DNA from 3 places in the Cupriavidus necator N-1 genome. Region 1 is predicted to be linked to each of the others. Evidence: predicted binding sites of a transcription regulator. Region 1 holds the regulator's gene; each other region holds the start of a gene.
What was found. Region 1 encodes LexA, which represses DNA repair genes until DNA is damaged. Its sites were predicted from a motif close to ACTGTATNNNNATACAGT; they were not measured.

Region 1 (6,345 bases):
GTCGCCCACCATCTTCAGCGGGCCGTTCGGCATGCGAACCTGGGCCTTTTCCAGCTTGAAGCCTTGGCCAGCCAGGGCTTCAGCGATGTCGGCGTTGGTCACGGAACCGAACAGGCGGCCGTCCACACCCGACTTCTGGCTGATCTGTACCGTCAGGCCGTTCAGCTTCTCGCCTTCGGCTTGCGCGGCGGCCAGCTTCTCGGCAGCGGCCTTTTCCAACTCGGCGCGCTTGACTTCGAATTCGGCGATCGCGGTTTGCGTAGCGCGGCGGGCCTTCTTGCCCGGGATCAGGAAGTTACGGGCGTAACCGTCCTTCACCTTGACGATGTCACCCAGGTTGCCCAGGTTGACGACTTTTTCCAGCAGAATAATTTGCATCGCATTCTCTCCTTAACGGACCTAGGGCCTGATCAGTTCTTGTGCAGGTCGGTGTACGGCATCAGCGCGAGGAAACGCGCACGCTTGATGGCCGTATCCAGCTGACGCTGATAGTGAGCCTTAGTACCGGTCAGGCGGGCCGGCGTGATCTTGCCGTTGTCGCCGATGAAGTCCTTCAGGGTGTCCAGATCCTTGTAGTCGATCTGTTCCACGCCAGCCACGGTGAAGCGGCAGAAGCGCTTGCGCTTGAACAGCGGGTTCTGTTGCTGGAAGCGCTTCTTGTTCTTGTTGTCACGTTTGACGAATGCCATGATTCAATCCTTTTCGAATGCTTTACATCCAGTGATGTGAAAGACGAGAGCCTTGCTGTTGCGGTGCCTGCGGGCCAGGAATCCTTCGCAGTCGAGCAGCGTGCCGAGCGGCAACCGCTCCAGACGCTGGCCAACCTGTCCGATCCCCATCGCTGCGATTGCAAACTCGACCTGCCGCGGCGTTTGCGCCTCGACGGCCTCGCCGCTGTACTGCAGGATGCAGTTCACGACGGGGACCCCGGCCGGGGTATAGCGCAGGGCATCGCGTTCCGCCAGGGTGGCGGCAAGCCGAAGCTGGTTCAACGCGGGGCCTCTTGCTGGTTGCAATCCATGCTGCCGTGGCTGACGCTGTCAGCCATGGCACGCACCGCAGTCCGCACTCAGGCGGCCTGGCCTTCGGTGGTCGTTTGCGCGGCCTTGCGGGCTTCTTCGCGCTGCACTTCCTTCATCATCGGCGAAGGTGCGGTCTCGGCCTTCTTGGTCTGCACGATCAGGTGGCGCAGGACGGCGTCGTTGAACTTGAACGCGTGTTCCAGTTCAGCCAGCGTTTCCTTGCCGCATTCGATGTTCAGGCAAACGTAGTGAGCCTTGGCCAGCTTCTGGATCATGTAAGCCATCTGGCGACGGCCCCAGTCTTCCACGCGGTGAACGTTGCCGTTCTGCGAGGTCACGAGCTGCTTGTAGCGCTCGATCATGGCCGGCACTTGTTCGCTCTGGTCCGGGTGGACGATGAAGACGATTTCGTAATGACGCATTGACGCTCCTTTTGGATTAGCCACCCGGGCGTCACGAGTCCGGTGTGGCAAGGTTGAATAGCTTTACATTATAGCGCGCGTATCGGCAAGTGCGCAAGCCGCTGTTTACACAGGCAAATCAGGCGTTGGCAATCAAGGCCTGCAGCCTCGCCGGATCCCGCGCCAGCCCTGCGTCGGCTGCCAGCGCCATGGCCAGCAGCACGCGCGCCTTATAGGGATTGAGGTCCGTTGCGGAAACAAAAGCCCCATCCGCCGGGCTGAGCTGGGGCGGAATCGCCACATGGCCGGCCCCGGTGCGGGAACTGCGCACCACGGCCACACCCGCGGCAGCGGCATCGGCCAGCGCCTCGGCCAGCACCTCATGCACCGAGCCATTGCCAGCGGCAGCCACCACGAGTCCGGCGACGCCCGCGCGGACCAGCGCATCCACAGCCACCCTGCCCGGCTGGGCGTAGCTGGCCACGATCTCCACCACCGGCCACGCCGTCGGCATCGGCCCGATCACCCAGGCCGCGCGCGGCGCGCGCGCGAAGCGCACGTAGTCATCCTGCACGAAACCCAGCGGCCCGCAGGCCGAGACAAAAGCATCGACCGCCGACGTGTGGGCCTTGGCCACATCCCGCGCAGCGTGGATCTGCTGGTTCAGCACCACCAGCACACCCTTGCCGCGCGCATCGGGATGAGCGGCCACGCGCACCGCATCCAGCAGGTTCAGCGGGCCATCGGCCGACAGCGACGTCGACGGCCGCATTGCCGCCGTCATCACCACGGGCACCGGACACGATTGCGTCAGGTGCAGCGCCATCGCGGTTTCTTCCAGTGTATCGGTGCCGTGCGTGATCACGATGCCGGCCACGTCGGGCTGCGCGGACCAGTGCTCAACCCGCGCCGCCAGCGTTTGCCAGAGCATGAAGGTCATGTCTTTGCTGTCGACCTGGGCCACCTGCTCGGCTTCGATGCGGGCCGCCGACTGCAGCGCGGGCACCGCTGCCAGCAACGACGACACCGGCACGGTCGCCGCCTGGTAGCGAGCGCTGCTGGCGGAGTTGCCGGCCGCGCCAGCGATGGTGCCGCCGGTGGCAAGTACGACGATGCGAGGCAATTGGGTCATGGAGGCGTGCAAAGAAAGTGGGAAAACAGGAATGCCGATTGTAACGGGCGCGCCCCGCCTCGCCGCGGGCCCGCGCTGGCGATCCACAATCCGTCCATGCGACACGCCCCAAAAATTCTGCTTGCGCTCAGGCCGATACTGTATAAAATCACAGCATACTGTTTAAACATACAGTGCCTGGCCAGCCGGATGCAGGATAAAGGATCGACCGATCCCTTACCCGGAATCCCCGCGGCCCCGCACGGAATGGCGATCCCATGGCGACCCTGACACCCCGGCAGCAGCAGATTTTCGATCTGATCCGCAACACGATCCGCCGCACCGGCTTTCCGCCCACGCGCGCCGAAATCGCCGCAGAATTCGGCTTCTCATCGCCCAATGCCGCAGAAGAACACCTGAGGGCGCTGGCACGCAAGGGCGTGATCGAATTGACCCCGGGCGCCTCACGCGGCATCCGCCTGAAGGTGGCACGCAGCGATTCGGAAATGCCTGACCAGTTTTCGTTGCCGATGGCCGGCGTGATGCAGCTGACGCTGCCGCTGGTGGGCCGCGTTGCTGCCGGCAGCCCGATACTCGCCGCCGAGCATATCGACCGCCAGTACCAGGTCGACGCCTCGGTCTTCGACGAACGCCCCGATTACCTGCTGCGCGTGCGCGGCCTGAGCATGCGCGATGCCGGCATCCTCGATGGCGACCTGCTGGCCGTGCGCCGCGCCAGCGAAGCCGCCAACGGCAAGATCGTGGTGGCGCGCCTAGGTGATGACGTGACCGTCAAGCGCCTGCAGCGGCGCGGTGGCCATATCGAACTGATCGCAGAAAACCCGGACTTCACCAACATCATCGTGGAGCCTGGCGAGGAGTTCTCGCTGGAAGGCATCGCCGTCGGTCTGATCCGATCTTCCGGCTTCTAGCCGGGCACCGCAGGCAGCGAGCCTGCGCGGGCCCACCCGCTTCCATTGCTTTGCAGACGCCACCCGGCTTGCCGGGTGTTGACCCCGCTTTGCCCAAAAGAGGTGCCACCATGCCGCAAATCCACCAAGTCGCCGCCCGTCGCCCGGTCAAGCCCGTGCCGTTCCGCCAGAGCAAGGGCGTACGCGTCTACCAGGGTACGCAGCGCCGCACCATGGTCGGCAGCATGGCGGCGATCTGCCGCATGCTTGAACTCGAAACCGCCGAAAAGCTGGCTGCCTGAACCCTGCGGGCGCAGCCCGCGTAGCCGTGGGCCCCGCCCTCAGCTACGCGCACACGCCTTGGCTTCGGCTTCCAGCTCCTGCGGCGTCAGCTGCGGGAACCACGTATCGCTCTTGCGCAGTTCCAGAGCCGTACCATCCGGCTTCGCCGTCAGCGAAATCAGATAGGCGTATCGGTATTCACCCCCAGACGTGGTCTGGCCGATGCGGATCTCAGTCTGGTTCTTCGCCGGATAGTTGATGACCGCGGCGTCATCGCCCAGATTGTTGCGCAGGCATTTCGCAACATCGCCCATCGTTGCTGGCGTGAACAAGCGCATGGGCGCACGCGCGCGAATGTCCTTTTCAGAAGTACCGGTGGCACACCCTGCCACCATGGCTGCCATCGCTACGCCAATCACTGCCGCTCGAACAGACATACCATCCCCGGGGAATGCAAAACGGCGCCCTCGCGAGGCGCCGTTCTGGAAAATGCTTTGGGGTGGCTGATGGGACTCGAACCCACGACGACAGGAATCACAATCCTGGACTCTACCAACTGAGCTACAGCCACCGTAGAGGTCATCAGCGCGTTACGTTGCTGATCGACGAAAACCAAGATTATACAAACAGTTTTCCGAGATGGCTAGTATCCGGCACAATTTTTTTTAGATAAAAGCTCAGGTTCGGGACGGGCTCCACTTTGCCTCAAGCAGCACTGCCTGCTTGATGGCCTCGACGGTCTCGGCTTCGGTATCGAACTGCCCCAACAGGCGGCGCGACTTGCCGTTCAGCACGGCTTCCTGCAACGCCTTGCCCGCGGCTTCCGAAGTGCCGGGGTGCCAGCAGTAGCGTGCCGTCCATTTGCCGTCCTGCAGTTGCTCGGCAACCCAGACCACCCTGAAGTCTTCATAGACAACACCGAACGGCGCTTCGTTTTCCACGTTTGCTCTTTCCACGCTGCCCCCTGCCGGCATCGGTCCGCATGCCATGCCTTGTCTCGCCTGGGGCAAATGCGAGGGATCGTATCACGGCCGCCGACCAGGGCGCCCGGCCCGGCTGGCACCTTCGCGCATGCCGTCGATCGCTCGCGGAAATATGCTGTGCACAGCCCCTACCTCTGCAGGGTTCATGCCGCAAATGCGCGAAGCGATACTTGCGCCTGAGGGACATTGACCCCCCTCGACCTTCCCGTCAGGCGGCCCGCCCCATCGGGCCGCCTGCCTCTTTTTGGCCACCCTGCCCGCTCATTGCCGTGGCGCCAGCACCTGGCGATGGAACCTCACGAGCGTATGCGAGCCCAATCGACGTCATCGACAAAATCGATACGTCAACGAACGCAGGGAACGGGAATGCAAATCAAGTGTAGATGGCCTGCGCGAATTCTTGCGCTGACAGTATTGGCGGCCTTGCTCGGCGGATGTGCTGGCGGCGGGCTCGACGGCAGGGAATCCAGCATCACGACATACGGCACGCTGGACGTAGGCATCAGCCATACGCGCTAGCCTGCCAGCGTGACCGATGGAACTCTTTACGAGGGCGACCGTCAAATTCCCTCGTCTGGCGCATGCAAAGCGAGCGCGCAAAAAAAGAGTCCGCAGCGCGGACTCTTAAATTTAGCGATCTCAAATGCCCTGAAGGCGGTTGCACTGTAACTGTCATCCCGGCAATGCACCATACGGGTAAACGAAGAGCAACAAGCCTGGCGTAGCAGCAAGAAAGCGCCGACAAAAAAAAGCCCGCCGAAGCGGGCTAATAATCAGTTGAAGAAAGCCCTGTATTCGAGGGCAGGCACAGTGTATGGAAGTGCCCTGCCTCAGCGAATTAGGGGAATCCCTTTCCTGGCGCCGGTTTCCGGGCGATCAGGCATTGCAAGTGCGGCGCGCGGTACCCCCGCGCAGCCATGCACATTTTCACGATTTGAAGTTAGAACGCGGCCTCGGCAGTGCGCGCGCGGGCCACGCTCGCTTACGCGGCAAGTGGCTCTTGTGTCTGCGGCCGCAAGTGCGCGCGCGCCTCTTCGAACAATGCATTCACATCGGCACGCGTGCGTGCCGCATTCATGCGCTTGGCATCCGACAGCACGCGGCGCCAGCCGCGCCCGCCCGCAATGCCACGATGCAGGCCGAGCATGTGGCGCGTGACCACACCCATATATCCACCCCGCTCCACCAGGTCGCCGATATAGCGCTGCATCGCCAGTTCGACGTCGAGCCGCGACGGCGTCGGCGCACTCGCATCGCCATAGAAGCGCGCATCCATTTCGGCCAATACATAGGGCTGATGGTATGCCTCGCGACCGATCATCACGCCATCGACGTGCTCGAGGTGGGCCGCCATCTCGTCATAGCTGACGATGCCGCCGTTGATCAGGATCTCCAGGCCCGGAAACTCCTGCTTCAGCTGGTACGCCACCTCATAGCGCAGCGGCGGAATCTCACGGTTTTCTTTCGGGCTCAGGCCCTTCAGGATCGCATTGCGCGCGTGGACGATAAACGTGCCGCAACCCGCCTCGGCCACCCGGCCGACGAAATCACGAACGAAATCGTAGTGCTCGATCTTGTCGATGCCGATGCGATGCTTGACGGTGACCGGGATGTCCACCGCTTCGCGCATCGCCT
Region 2 (6,345 bases), 1.7 Mb from region 1:
TTTGTTGATCAGAATCGACATGCTGTAATCCTTTGCTTGGCTACGAGCGACGCGCGCGAGGGCGCATCAAAGCGCCTGCGCACCGCCCGCGTTCGCGTATGGTTGCGTTCGTGCGACGGCTTACTTGCCAGCGGCAGCGGCCACCACCTTCTGGGCGGCTTCTTCCATCGTGTCGGCCGAGATGATGGGCAGGCCCGAGTCGGCCAGCATCTTCTTGCCGAGGTCTTCGTTGGTGCCCTTCATGCGCACGACCAGCGGCACCGTCAGGTGCACGGCCTTGGAAGCGGAGATCACGCCTTCGGCGATCACGTCGCAACGCATGATGCCGCCGAAGATGTTGACCAGGATGGCCTCCACGTTCGGGTTGCTCAGCATCAGCTTGAAGGCTTCGGTCACCTTCTCGGTGGTGGCACCGCCGCCCACGTCGAGGAAGTTGGCCGGCTCGCCGCCGAACAGCTTGATGGTGTCCATGGTGGCCATGGCCAGGCCGGCGCCGTTCACCAGGCAGCCGATGTTGCCGTCCAGCGAGATGTAGGCCAGGTCGAACTTCGAGGCTTCGATTTCGTTGGCGTCTTCTTCATCCAGGTCCCGGTAGGCAACGATTTCCGGGTGACGGAACAGCGCGTTCGAGTCGAAGTTGAACTTGGCGTCCAGCGCGATGACCTTGCCGTCGCCGGTCAGGATCAGCGGGTTGATTTCAGCCAGCGAAGCGTCGGTTTCATAGAACGCCTTGTACAGGCCTTGCAGCGCCTGGCGGGCTTGCGCCACGCTCGCGTCGGGCACGCCGATCTTGCGGGCGATGTCGTCGGCTTCAGCGTCGGTCAGGCCGACCGACGGCTCGATGATCAGGGTGTGGATCTTTTCCGGGCTGTGGGCAGCGACTTCTTCGATGTCCATGCCGCCTTCGCTCGAGGCCATCAGCGCGACCTTCTGCGAAACACGGTCCACCACCAGCGAAACGTACAGTTCCTTCTTGATGTCGGCGCCTTCTTCGATCAGCAGGCGGTTGACCTTCTTGCCTTCCGGACCGGTCTGGTGCGTGACCAGCTGCATGCCCAGGATGTTCGAGGCGTAGGTCTTGACGTCGTCGATGCTCTTGGCAACCTTCACGCCGCCGCCCTTGCCGCGGCCACCCGCATGAATCTGGGCCTTGACGACCCACACCGGTCCGCCGAGCGTTTCTGCGGCCTTCAGGGCCTCGTCAACCGAGAACGCGGGGATGCCGCGCGGAACCGGCACATTGTATTTGCGCAGGATTTCCTTGCCTTGATACTCATGGATATTCATGCGTGTTTCCTTTCGGGTAGGCGTAAAAGGTAGAAGGGAAGAATCTGAAAGAAGACGAACTCTCTCGTCAGGCTGGCCAATCCTGAGAATCAGCCGGAGGTGCCGGTCGGCCGCTCGGCCGGGACAGCGTCGTTGCCATCATTGCCGCGGTCGCCATTGGCCGCGGGCGGCGCCTGAGGCGCAGTCGCGACGGCAGGTGCTGCCTCGGCCCGTACCTTGGGCGTCGGCTGGTGACCATACCAGCGCGGGTAAAACTGACGAACCACCTCGCCATCGAAACGCAGGGCGTGGCAGCCGTTCAACTGATAGGGCGGCTCCGGATTCGGGTCGTCCTCGCCGTTGTCGCGGATATTGATGACTTCACCGGCAAAGGCCTGGATCGCCGTGCTGGGCAGCACGCCCGCGGCCTCGGTCAGGTGCGAGCAGCCGTGCATGCCGCCCAGGCGCTCACGCACGGCCTTGCGAAAGCCCTTGCGCAGGTTCAGGCCGATCAGCTTGCGGTAAGCCGGGCCGATCGTGTCGCAATGGGACGGATACGGCACCCAGTCCGAGCAGGCCTCGGCATCCAGCACCGTCATTTCCTCATTGATCGTGACGCGCAGCCACAGGTCGTGCAGGGGCTGGCCTACCGGCCGGACGCGGTCGCCGGCCAGTTCGATGTCGCGAGGTTTGGTGTCGGTCAGGCGCACCTCGATATCCCACAAGCCGTCCTCTCTCTGGTACGCCTCGGCCGTAATGGCGCGACGGTGACGCTGGGAGCGGTTGACGGGCTGGGACAGAGGCATGGCCAGGCTGGAAATACGGGGGGCTGGGGAACGGCGGTGCCGGAGCACCGAATAACCCGGGGAGTTTAACATGCCGCGCCGCGTTGGCCGGGAACATCCTTGCGCAGCAACTGTCGCGGCGGGATTGTCGGCCGACCATGGTACCCGGCGTGGCACGGCGGCTTGGCGCAACGCACCAGCAAACACGGGCTCAGCGATGGCAACAAAATCGTCTGCAGTCCGATCGGGAGATGACGCAATGCAGCGAATTTACCCTGATGGCAGTGCAGGTACTCCGGGGGGAAATGGCGCATGCGCCATACATCCTACTTAACCCTCGTCGCCGTAGTCTTCGTCCGCACCCTGGATGATCTTGCTGACGACCGAACGCGAAAACCCGCGCGCGACCATGAAGCGGATCTGCTTGGCCCGCGCCTCGGGTGTGTCGGGCGGAGTGCCGAAGCGCTTGCGCCAGACCTCACGGGCGCGCTCCACTTCCGTGGCGCGCAGCCGCTCTTGTAGATCACCCAGCTGCTCACTGCCGAGCTTGTGGGTCTTGGCCTCCTGCATCACGCGCGCGGTGCCGTAGCGGGCGCCGCGGCGGTGCACAAGGCTGTCGGCAAAGCGCTGGTTCGACAGCCAGTTCTCGCGCTCAAGCGCGTCCAGCAACTGCTCCAGCTGCTCGGCCGACTCGGCATGCGGCGCCAGCTTGCGCGCCAGTTCGGCACGGCTGTGCTCGCGGCGCGACAGGTAGCCGACGGCGCGGGCCTTCAGCGAGAGCGGGGGACGTGCCATGGGTTACCGAATTCTGTGGATGGAGGGGTCCGCGCCAAGCAAAAAGGCCGGGGCATCGGCGATGCCCCGGCCTTCCGGATGGCGCAATGGCCGCTGGCGCGGTCAGTCTTCGACCGCTACCGGCGTGGCAGCCGCCGTGGGGTTCATGGCCACCACGCCCAGCGCCGCGCGCACCTTGTTTTCAATCTCGTCGGCAATGTCCGGGTTCTCGCGCAGGTATTCGCGCGCGTTGTCCTTCCCCTGGCCGATCTTGTCGCCGTTGTAGCTGTACCAGGCGCCGGACTTCTCGACGATCTTGGCGTCCACGCCCAGGTCGATGATCTCGCCCTGGCGCGAGATGCCCTGGCCGTAGAGGATGTCGAAGAAGGCTTCGCGGAACGGCGGCGACACCTTGTTCTTGACCACCTTGACCTTGGTCTCGTTGCCGATCACGTCGTCGCCCTTCTTGATCGAGCCGATGCGGCGGATATCCAGGCGCACCGAGGCGTAGAACTTCAGCGCATTGCCGCCGGTGGTGGTTTCCGGCGAGCCGAACATCACGCCGATCTTCATGCGGATCTGGTTGATGAAGATCACCAGGCAGTTGGTGCGCTTGATGGTGCCGGTCAGCTTGCGCAGCGCCTGGCTCATCAGGCGGGCCTGCAGGCCCGGCAGCGAATCGCCCATTTCGCCTTCGATTTCGGCCTTGGGCACCAGCGCCGCCACCGAGTCGATCACGATCAGGTCGATCGAGCCCGAGCGCACCAGCGCGTCGGTGATTTCCAGCGCCTGCTCACCGGTGTCCGGCTGTGAGATCAGCAGGTCGCCGACATTGACGCCCAGCTTGTTGGCGTAGCTGACGTCCAGCGCGTGCTCGGCGTCGATAAAGGCGCAGGTGCCGCCCAGCTTCTGCATCTCGGCCACGACCTGCAGCGTCAGCGTGGTCTTGCCCGACGATTCCGGACCATAGATCTCGACCACGCGGCCGCGCGGCAGGCCGCCGACGCCAAGCGCGATGTCCAGGCCGAGCGAACCGGTGGATACCACCTGGATGTCCTTCTCGACCTCGCCGTCGCCCAGGCGCATGATCGAGCCCTTGCCGAACTGCTTCTCGATCTGGGAGAGCGCGGCGGCAAGCGCCTTCTGCTTCTCGGCGCTCACGCCGGCACCTGCCTTCTTGTCGTCCATGGTCGTCCTTGAATCAATGGTGTATAAATAGGCCGCATGTGGCGCGGCACCGGCATTTTCTGGCGCCAGCGCCGGCCCGGCTGTCTGCGCGGCCGCTCTCCAGGGGGTCTCCCCGGGCAGCCCCAGCGGAACGTGCGGGTACTGTATAAAAAAACAGTATGCTTGGCAAGCCCCATCGCGCCTCATTCCGCCGGCGCCGGCTATGCCGGCCAGGGTGGAGACAACCATGCGCATTCTGATCGCCGAAGATGACGACGTGCTGGCCGACGGCCTGACGCGCTCGCTACGCCACTCGGGCTATGCCGTCGACCACGTCACCAATGGCCTGGAAGCCGATTCCGCGCTGTCGACCCAGACCTTCGACCTGCTGATCCTGGACCTGGGCCTGCCGCGCATGTCCGGGCTGGAAGTGCTCAAGCGCCTGCGCGCGCGCGGCGCCATGCTGCCGGTGCTGATCCTGACCGCCGCCGACAGCGTCGACGAGCGCGTCAAGGGCCTGGACCTTGGGGCCGACGACTATATGGCCAAGCCCTTTGCCCTGTCCGAACTGGAAGCGCGCGTACGCGCGCTGGTGCGGCGCGGCGCCGGCGGCGGCGCCACGCTGATGCGGCACGGGCCGCTGGCCTACGACCAGGTCGGGCGCATCGCCTATATCAACGACCAGATGCTGGACCTGTCCGCGCGCGAGATCGGGTTGCTGGAGATCCTGCTGACACGCAGCGGCCGCCTGGTATCGAAAGAGCAGTTGGTGGACCACCTGTGCGAGTGGGGCGAGGAAGTCAGCAACAACGCCATCGAGGTCTACGTGCACCGACTGCGCAAGAAGATCGAAGTCGGCGGCATCCGCATCGCCACTGTACGCGGGCTTGGCTACTGCCTGGAGAAATTCCAGCCGGCGGTGGCCACGCACCACTGATCCCCACCCGACGCAACCGCAGGCCAAGCGACCGACCTGAGCGCAAACCGCCGAGATGAGCCTGCTGCGACTGCCCTGGCGGCGCGCGCCCCGCGCCGCGCCACCCCCTCCTTCCACCGCCCCGGCCCCGGACGCCGCCGACCAGGACCTGGCCGACGCACTGCCGCACCTGGAGGAAAGCACCGCGCATCCGTCGCCGCGCTCATTGTTCGGCGAGATCCTCGACTGGATGCTGGCGCCGCTGCTGCTGCTCTGGCCGATGAGCATCGCGGTGACCTACCTGGTGGCCAAGTCGATCGCCAACGGGCCCTTCGACCGCGCGCTGGAAGCCAGCGCCATCGTGCTGTCGCAGCAGGTGCGCGAGGTCAACGGGCGCATCACGCTGCAGCTGCCGCTGTCGGCGCGCGAGATCCTGCGCGCCGACGAGACCGACAACATCTATTACCAGGTGGTCGGCAAGCGCGGCGAGTATATCGCCGGCGACCACGACCTGCCGCTGCCGTCCGAGGAAGACCAGGGCCATGCGGGCCTGGTGTCCCTGCGCGATGACCACGTGGCCGGCAACGACGTGCGCGTGGCCTACACCTATATTGACCTGAAGCAGGTCAGCGGCACCCAGCCGGTGCTGGTGCAGGTGGCCGAGACCCTGGACAAGCGCGCGCGCCTGGCCAACGAAATCATCAAGGGCGTGATCCTGCCGCAGTTCGTGATCCTGCCGCTGGCGGTGGTGCTGGTGTGGTTCGGGCTGTCGCGCGGGCTGGCGCCGCTGACCGCGATCCAGCAGCGCATCCGCGCGCGCAACCCCGGCGATACCAGCCCGATCGACGAACGCGCCGCACCGCAGGAAATCACGCCGCTGGTGGGTTCGTTCAACGACCTGCTGGCGCGCCTGGACCAGTCGGTGCAGACCCAGAAGCGCTTTATCGCCGATGCCGCGCACCAGATGAAGACACCACTGGCGGGCCTGCGCATGCAGGCCGAGCTGGCGCAGCGCGAGCAGTCGCCGGAAGAGCTGCGGCGCTCGCTGGCGCAGATCGCCGGCAGCTCTGAGCGCACCGCGCACCTGGTCACGCAGCTGCTGTCGCTTGCGCGCATGGAAAACCTGGCGGGCACCGGCGGCATGGCGGCGCTGGACCTGGCGGCGCTCGCGCGCGAGGTGGTCAAGGACTGGCTGCCGCAGGCCTGGGCGCGCGACATCGACCTGGGACTGGATGCGGACGACCATCCGGTGATGGTGCAGGGCAACCGCCTGATGCTGACCGAGATGCTGAACAACCTGCTCGACAACGCCATCCGCTACACGCCGCGCGGCGGGCATGCCACGGTGCGCGTCAGCGCCGATGCCTTCGAGCCGTTCGCCTACCTGGATGTGGAAGACACCGGCCCGGGCATTGCGCCGGCCGAGCGCGAGCGCGT
Region 3 (6,345 bases), 1.9 Mb from region 1:
TGCAGCTATTGCGATGCCGTGCGCCGCAACTACCTCGGCCCGCAGGCCGCCGCCGGCGAGATTGCCGTGCGCGAACTCGACATGACCTCCGACACCCCGCTGCGCGATGCCGACGGCAGCCTGACTACCGCGCGCGCGTGGGCGCGGGCGCACCAGGTGCAGGTGGCGCCCACGGTGCTGTTCCTGGACCGCCAGGGCCGCGCCGCCGCCGGCCCGCTGCGCGGCATGCAGCCGGATTTCTACGGCGCCTACCTGGAACAGGCGCTGGACCAGGCACGCGCCGCCATCGCCACCCGGCGCTGAACGGATTGGCGCGCTTGCGGCAGATTGCCGCAGCCCGGCCCCGCGCAGCGCGCGAACGCCCGCGGCATTAGAATGTCCCAATGCTGACCCGAACCTGCCTGACCCGGATTCCATGACCACTGCTGCTCCTGCCATCAAAACCTCCCGCAAGCCCTGGCCCATCGTCGTGGCCGTGGTCGTGCTCGCGCTGCTGGGCTGGTTCGGCTACCGCGCGCTGTCGCCGGCCAATACGGCCCCGGCGGCCACCTTCACGCTGCTGTCGGGCGAGAAGGTCAGCACCGCCGACCTCAAGGGCAAGGTCTACATGATCAACTTCTGGGCCACCAGCTGCGCCACCTGCGTCAAGGAAATGCCGGACATGGTCCGCACCTATGAGCAGTTCAAGGGCAAGGGGCTGGAATTCGTCGCCGTGGCGATGAACTACGACCCGCCCATGTATGTGATGAACTACGCCAAGACGCGCGGCCTGCCGTTCAAGGTGGCCATGGATTCCGACGGCGCCGCGGCCAAGGCCTTCGGCAATGTGCAGCTGACGCCGACCACCTTCGTGGTAGACAAGGACGGTCGCATCCTGAAGCGCTATGTGGGCGAGCCCGAGTGGGATGCACTGCACAAGCTGCTGGATGGCGCGCTGGCAAAGTCCGCGTAACGCTCCCGGCGGCAACCGCAGCGAAAAGGTGCTCATTGAGCACCTTTTTTTGTTTTTAGGCACGATCGCCAGGGCAGCAGGTTGCGCGACATCCCTGTATGGATATACAGTTGGCGCCAGCCTTTTCTGAGCCTTCCCCGAGCCCCGCCTGTGACTTTGGACCTAGCCCCCGCCGCCGACCTCGCGGCCCCTGACGCCGATGACGTCCCCGCCTACCTGTCCCGGCTCAACCCGGAGCAGCGCGCCGCGGTGGAACACGGCAGCGACGCGCCGCTGCTGATCATCGCCGGCGCCGGCTCGGGCAAGACCAATACGCTGGCGCACCGGGTCGCGCACCTGGTGCTGGCCGGTGCCGATCCGCGCCGCATCCTGCTGCTGACGTTCTCGCGCCGCGCCGCGGCCGAGATGGGACGGCGCGTCGAGCGCATCGTCGACCAGGCACTCGGCACCCAGACCGGCGCGGGGCGCGCGGCGCTGCAATGGTCCGGCACCTTCCACGCCATCGGCGCGCGCCTGCTGCGCGAATACGCCGAGACCCTGGGCCTGTCGCCCGCCTTCACCATCAGCGACCGCGGCGATGCCGCCGACCTGATGCACGTGGTGCGCCACGACCTGGGGCTGTCAGAGACCGCGAGCCGCTTCCCGAAGAAGGAAACCTGCCTGTCGATCTACTCGCGCGTGGTCAACACCCAGGCGCTGCTGGAAGACGTGCTCAGGCAGCAGTTCCCGCGCTACGCGATGTGGGCCGATGCGCTGCGCACCCTGTTCGCCGGCTATGTCGAGGCCAAGCAGAAGCAGCATGTGCTGGACTATGACGACCTGCTGCTGTACTGGGCGCAGGCCATGGCCGAGCCCACCATCGCGCAGGACATGGGCGCGCGCTTCGACCATGTGCTGGTCGACGAATACCAGGACACCAATGCGCTGCAGGCGTCGATCCTGCTGGCCATGCGACCGGACGGCCGCGGCCTGACCGTGGTGGGCGACGACGCGCAGTCGATCTACGCCTTCCGCGGCGCTACCGTGCGCAATATCCTGGACTTCCCGGCGCAGTTCACGCCGGCCGCGCAGCAGGTCACGCTGTCGCAGAACTACCGCTCGACGCAGCCGATCCTGCAGGCCGCCAACGCCGTGATCGGGCTGGCGGCCGAGCGCTATACCAAGGACCTGTGGTCCGAGCGCGCCTCGGCCGAAAAGCCCGGCGTGATCGTGGTCAACGATGAGGCCGACCAGGCCCGCTACGTGGTCGAGCAGGTGCTGGCGCGGCGCGAGGCCGGCCTGACGCTGATGGCGCAGGCGGTGCTGTTCCGCGCCGCCGACCACAGTGCGCAGGTGGAGATCGAGCTGGCCCGGCGCAATATCCCGTTCGTGAAGTTCGGCGGACTGAAATTCCTGGAGTCGACCCACGTCAAGGACGTGCTGGCGGTGGTGCGCTGGCTGGAAAACCCGCGCGACCGCATGGCGGGCTTCCGCACGCTGCAGCTGCTGCCCGGCATCGGCCCCAAGACCGCGGCGCGCGTGCTGGATGCGATGGCGCTGGCCACCGAGCCCTTGTTCTCGCTGGAGGAATTCGAGCCGCCGCCGGCCGCCGCGCCCGCCTGGGCCGACCTGCTGGCGCTGGCGCGCGCGCTGATGGCGCCCACCTCGCCGTGGCCGTCGGAGTTCGAGCAAGTGCTGGCCTGGTACGCGCCGCACCTGGAGCGCCTGCACGACGATGCCGCCGCGCGCCAGGCCGACCTGCAGCAGCTGGAGCGCATCGCCGCCACCTACGGCGCGCGCGAGCGCTTCCTGACCGAGCTGACGCTGGACCCGCCCAGCGCCTCCAGCGACGAATCCGGCGTGCCCTCGCGCGACGAGGACTACCTGATCCTGTCGACCATCCACTCCGCCAAGGGCCAGGAGTGGAAGGCGGTATACGTGCTCAATGCGGTCGACGGCTGCATGCCGAGCGACCTGGCGACCGGCACCACCGAAGAGATCGAGGAAGAACGGCGGCTGCTCTATGTGGCGATGACGCGGGCCAAGGACCACCTGGACATCGTGGTGCCGCAGCGCTTCTATGTGCATCAGCAGGTAGGCTTCGGCGACCGGCATGTGTATGCGTCGCGCACGCGCTTCCTGCCGAATCGCGTGATGCCCAACTTCCACAGCCGTGCCTGGCCGCCGCCGCCGATGCCGGGCGAGGCGCCGGCAAGGCCGGCGCTGGCGCCGGTGGACCTGGCCAGCCGGATGCGGAATATGTGGCGCTGAGCCTGTGCGCTACCCCGGCGCCAGCGCGATGTGCTTGTATTCGACGAAGTCATCGATCGCGGCCACGCCGTTGAGCCGGCCCTGCCCCGACTGCTTGTAGCCGCCCTCCTCGAATTCGTCGTAGACCGACGCCCAGTTGTTGATCCACACGGTGCCCGCCTCGAGCGCGCGCGCCATGATGCGCGCCACCAGCGCATTTGTCAGCGCCGTCTGCCCCGGCATCTTGATCACCGCCGTGCAGCCCGCCGCCAGTGCCGGCGCCAGCGAGCGCACCATCAGCACCACCGGCGAATTCCACGGCGCGATGATGCCGGCCACGCCCATCGGCTCGCGCAGCACCAGCGACAGCCGCCCCGGCCGCGGCTCGGCGGCGCGGCCGTATTCGGTGAGCGCGAGCCCGGCGTAGTAGCGCAGCTTGGCCGGCACCATGCCGACCTCGAAGGCCGCGCAGGCTCGTATTGGCGGCCAGTACGGCGTCCTCGGCCTCGCCCACGATGCGCACGCAGTATTCGTGGAAGACTTGCCCCGCTTCGGTCGCCGCGGCACCGCGCCCGCGTTGCAGCATCACGGCGCCGAGCCGTTGCTCCAGCATCTGCACACGCTGGCTGATCACCGACTTGGTCGTGTCCAGCCGCCGTGCCGCCTCGGTAATGCTGCCGGCATCGACCACGGCCACGAAGGCATGCATTTCAGAGAGTTTGTTCGTGACTCGCGCCTGCCCGTCCGTGAATGCGTGGCCTGGCTGGCCTACGCCACCTTTTCCAGCAGCAATCCCTTCAGGTACTCCCCTTCCGGGAACGCGGCCAGCATCGGGTGATCCGTGCCCGCCGACAGCCGCCGCAGGATGCGCGCATCGGCGCGCGCATCGGTGACCGCGCCCGCCACGATCTTCTGGAACAGCTCCATGCTGATCGCGCCCGAGCACGAGTAGGTGAACAGCAGCCCGCCCGGGCGCAGCAGCTGCATGCCGACCAGGTTGATTTCCTTGTAGGCGCGCGCGGCGCGGTCGATATGCTGCGCCGACGGGGCGAACTTGGGCGGGTCCAGCACGATCAGGTCGAACTGGCGACCCTCGGCGCGGAATTCACGCAGGGTCTTGAACACGTCGGCATCGAGCCAGGTGGCGCGCTCGGGTTCGAAGCCGTTGAGCGTGACATTGCCCGCGGCGATCTTCAGCGCCTCGCCCGATGAATCGATCGAGGTCACCGAGGTGGCGCCGCCGCGCAGCGCCGCCAGCGAGAAGCCGCCGGTATAGCAGAAGCAGTTCAGCACCTCGCGCCCGACGGCCAGGTCGCCCACAAGCTTGCGGTTGTCGCGCTGGTCGACATAGAAGCCGGTCTTGTGGCCGTTGCGCACGTCGACGTAGTAGCGCACGCCGTGCTCGGTGACCGACAGCGCCGGATCCGGCTCGGCGCCGGCCAACACGCCGGTCACCAGCTCCAGGCCTTCGCGCTGGCGCACGGCGGCATCGGAACGCTCATAGACGTTGGGGCAGCCGGTCTCCTTGACCAGTGCCTGCACGATCGCGGTCTTCCAGTGTTCCACGCCGGCCGAATTGAACTGGCACACCAGCTGGCCCTTTTCACCATTGCCGTAGTAGTCGACGATCAGGCCGGGCAGCCGGTCGGATTCGCCGAAGATCAGCCGCACCGCGTCGCTGTCCTTCACCCATTGGCGCCGGTAGGCAATGGCCGCGGCCACGCGGCGCTTGAACAGGGCGTGGTCGACCGGCTCGTTTTCATCGAAGGTCCACGCGCGCGCGCGGATCTGCGACTCGGGGCTGTAGGCGGCCTTGGCCAGGAAGCGGCCGTCGGCGGCGCGCACGATCACGGTTGCGCCCGGCTCGCAGCGCCCTTCGGTCGTGGCAATGCCGGTGGCGTAGATCCACGGGTGGCGGCGCAGCAGGGATTTTTCCTTGCCGGGTTTCAGGGTGATGGTGTTCATGTTGGTATGGGGAAACTGCAGGCCACCAGCAATTGAAACTGGCGCGAACGCATCAAGGCGGCACCCCTCTCCCGCTTGCGGGAGAGGGGTGGGGGTGAGGGCGGGAGCGTCGACGAAGTGATGCGTGTCGGTATGCCAGCGCCTGCCCTCACCCCCTGCCCCTCTCCCGCGCGCGGGAGAGGGGAGAAAACAATGCGGGAAAGACGCCTTAGAGGACGACCTTCACCATCGGATGCGACGTCAGCGCCCGATACAAGTCGTCGAGCTGCTCGCGGCTGGTGACCCACACTGTCACGGTCAGGCCCAGGTAGTTGCCGCCGCTCGAGGGGCGCATTTCCATCTTGCCTGCGTGGAAGTCGGGATCGAATCCCTGCACCAGCTCGACGATGGCCTCGGCAAAGCCGTCCTGCATCGCGCCCATCACCTTGATGGGGAAGTGGCTGGGATACTCGATCAGCGACTGCTCCGGCGGGATATCGCCAGGCTTGTTGCCGCTGCCTTGGTTGTCGGTTGTCATGTCGGATTCTCCGGCACGAAACCGGCGCGCCGCATGGCGCGCCAGCTTGCGCGCATTCAGGTCACTTGCGCTTGAACCACAGGCGGATGGTGTCCCACAGGCGGCCGAAGAAGCCGGCCTCGGGCACTTCTTCCAGCGCCACCACCGGGAACTCCGCCACCTTGTTGGTGCCGTCCATCAGCTTGACCATGCCCACCTGCTGGCCCGCCGAGATCGGCGCGATCAGCAGTTCCTGGCGCTCCAGCACCGGCTTGAGGCGCCCGCCGGTGCCCTTGGGCACGGTGACGAAGGTCTCGTTCTGCACGCCGATCTTGACCGTGCCGCTCTTGCCCTTGTAGATGTCCGGCGTGGCCAGCACCTGGCCCTTGTCGTACAGGCGCAGCGTGTCGAAGAACTGGAAGCCGTAGTTGAGGATCTTCAGGCTTTCCTGGGTGCGCACCTGTTCGGTGGTGGTGCCGATCACGATCGAGATCAGGCGGCGCGAGCCGTCCGGCACGTTGGCCAGCGGCCGCTTGGCCGACGAGATCAGGCAGTAGCCGGCGGACTTGGTGTGGCCGGTCTTGACCCCGTCCACGGTCGGGTCGATATACAGCAGGCGGTTGCGGTTGGGCTGCCTGATCTTGTTATAGGTGAACTCCTTCTGCGAGTACATGGCGTAGTACTCGGGGAAGTCCTTGATCAG

Region 2: a site for LexA is predicted at 4,154-4,171, ahead of recA (recombinase RecA). Genes of this name have one in related genera too.
Region 3: a site for LexA is predicted at 1,046-1,063, ahead of CNE_RS01580 (ATP-dependent helicase). Genes of this name have one in related genera too.

What each region holds. Positions count from the first base shown of each region.
Region 1 is NC_015726.1:2,256,192-2,262,536, forward strand. It holds gene rplI (50S ribosomal protein L9) at 1-378, opposite strand, end outside; gene rpsR (30S ribosomal protein S18) at 411-689, opposite strand; gene priB (primosomal replication protein N) at 693-992, opposite strand; gene rpsF (30S ribosomal protein S6) at 1,070-1,444, opposite strand; gene CNE_RS10640 (asparaginase) at 1,563-2,555, opposite strand; gene lexA (transcriptional repressor LexA) at 2,813-3,466, shown strand; gene CNE_RS41700 (hypothetical protein) at 3,577-3,747, shown strand; gene CNE_RS10650 (hypothetical protein) at 3,787-4,131, opposite strand; tRNA gene CNE_RS10655 (tRNA-His) at 4,223-4,298, opposite strand; gene CNE_RS10660 (hypothetical protein) at 4,405-4,716, opposite strand; gene dusA (tRNA dihydrouridine(20/20a) synthase DusA) at 5,693-6,345, opposite strand, start outside.
Region 2 is NC_015726.1:569,238-575,582, reverse strand. It holds gene sucD (succinate--CoA ligase subunit alpha) at 1-21, opposite strand, end outside; gene sucC (ADP-forming succinate--CoA ligase subunit beta) at 121-1,287, opposite strand; gene CNE_RS02800 (DUF2889 domain-containing protein) at 1,377-2,072, opposite strand; gene recX (recombination regulator RecX) at 2,382-2,846, opposite strand; gene recA (recombinase RecA) at 2,949-4,013, opposite strand; gene CNE_RS02785 (response regulator) at 4,240-4,929, shown strand; gene CNE_RS02780 (sensor histidine kinase) at 4,985-6,345, shown strand, end outside.
Region 3 is NC_015726.1:315,702-322,046, reverse strand. It holds gene CNE_RS01590 (SoxW family protein) at 1-303, shown strand, start outside; gene CNE_RS01585 (TlpA disulfide reductase family protein) at 416-952, shown strand; gene CNE_RS01580 (ATP-dependent helicase) at 1,103-3,202, shown strand; gene CNE_RS01575 (aldehyde dehydrogenase family protein) at 3,212-3,631, opposite strand; partial or broken gene CNE_RS39035 (helix-turn-helix domain-containing protein) at 3,783-3,890, opposite strand; gene CNE_RS01570 (class I SAM-dependent rRNA methyltransferase) at 3,950-5,146, opposite strand; gene CNE_RS01565 (YbeD family protein) at 5,355-5,663, opposite strand; gene CNE_RS01560 (D-alanyl-D-alanine carboxypeptidase family protein) at 5,725-6,345, opposite strand, start outside.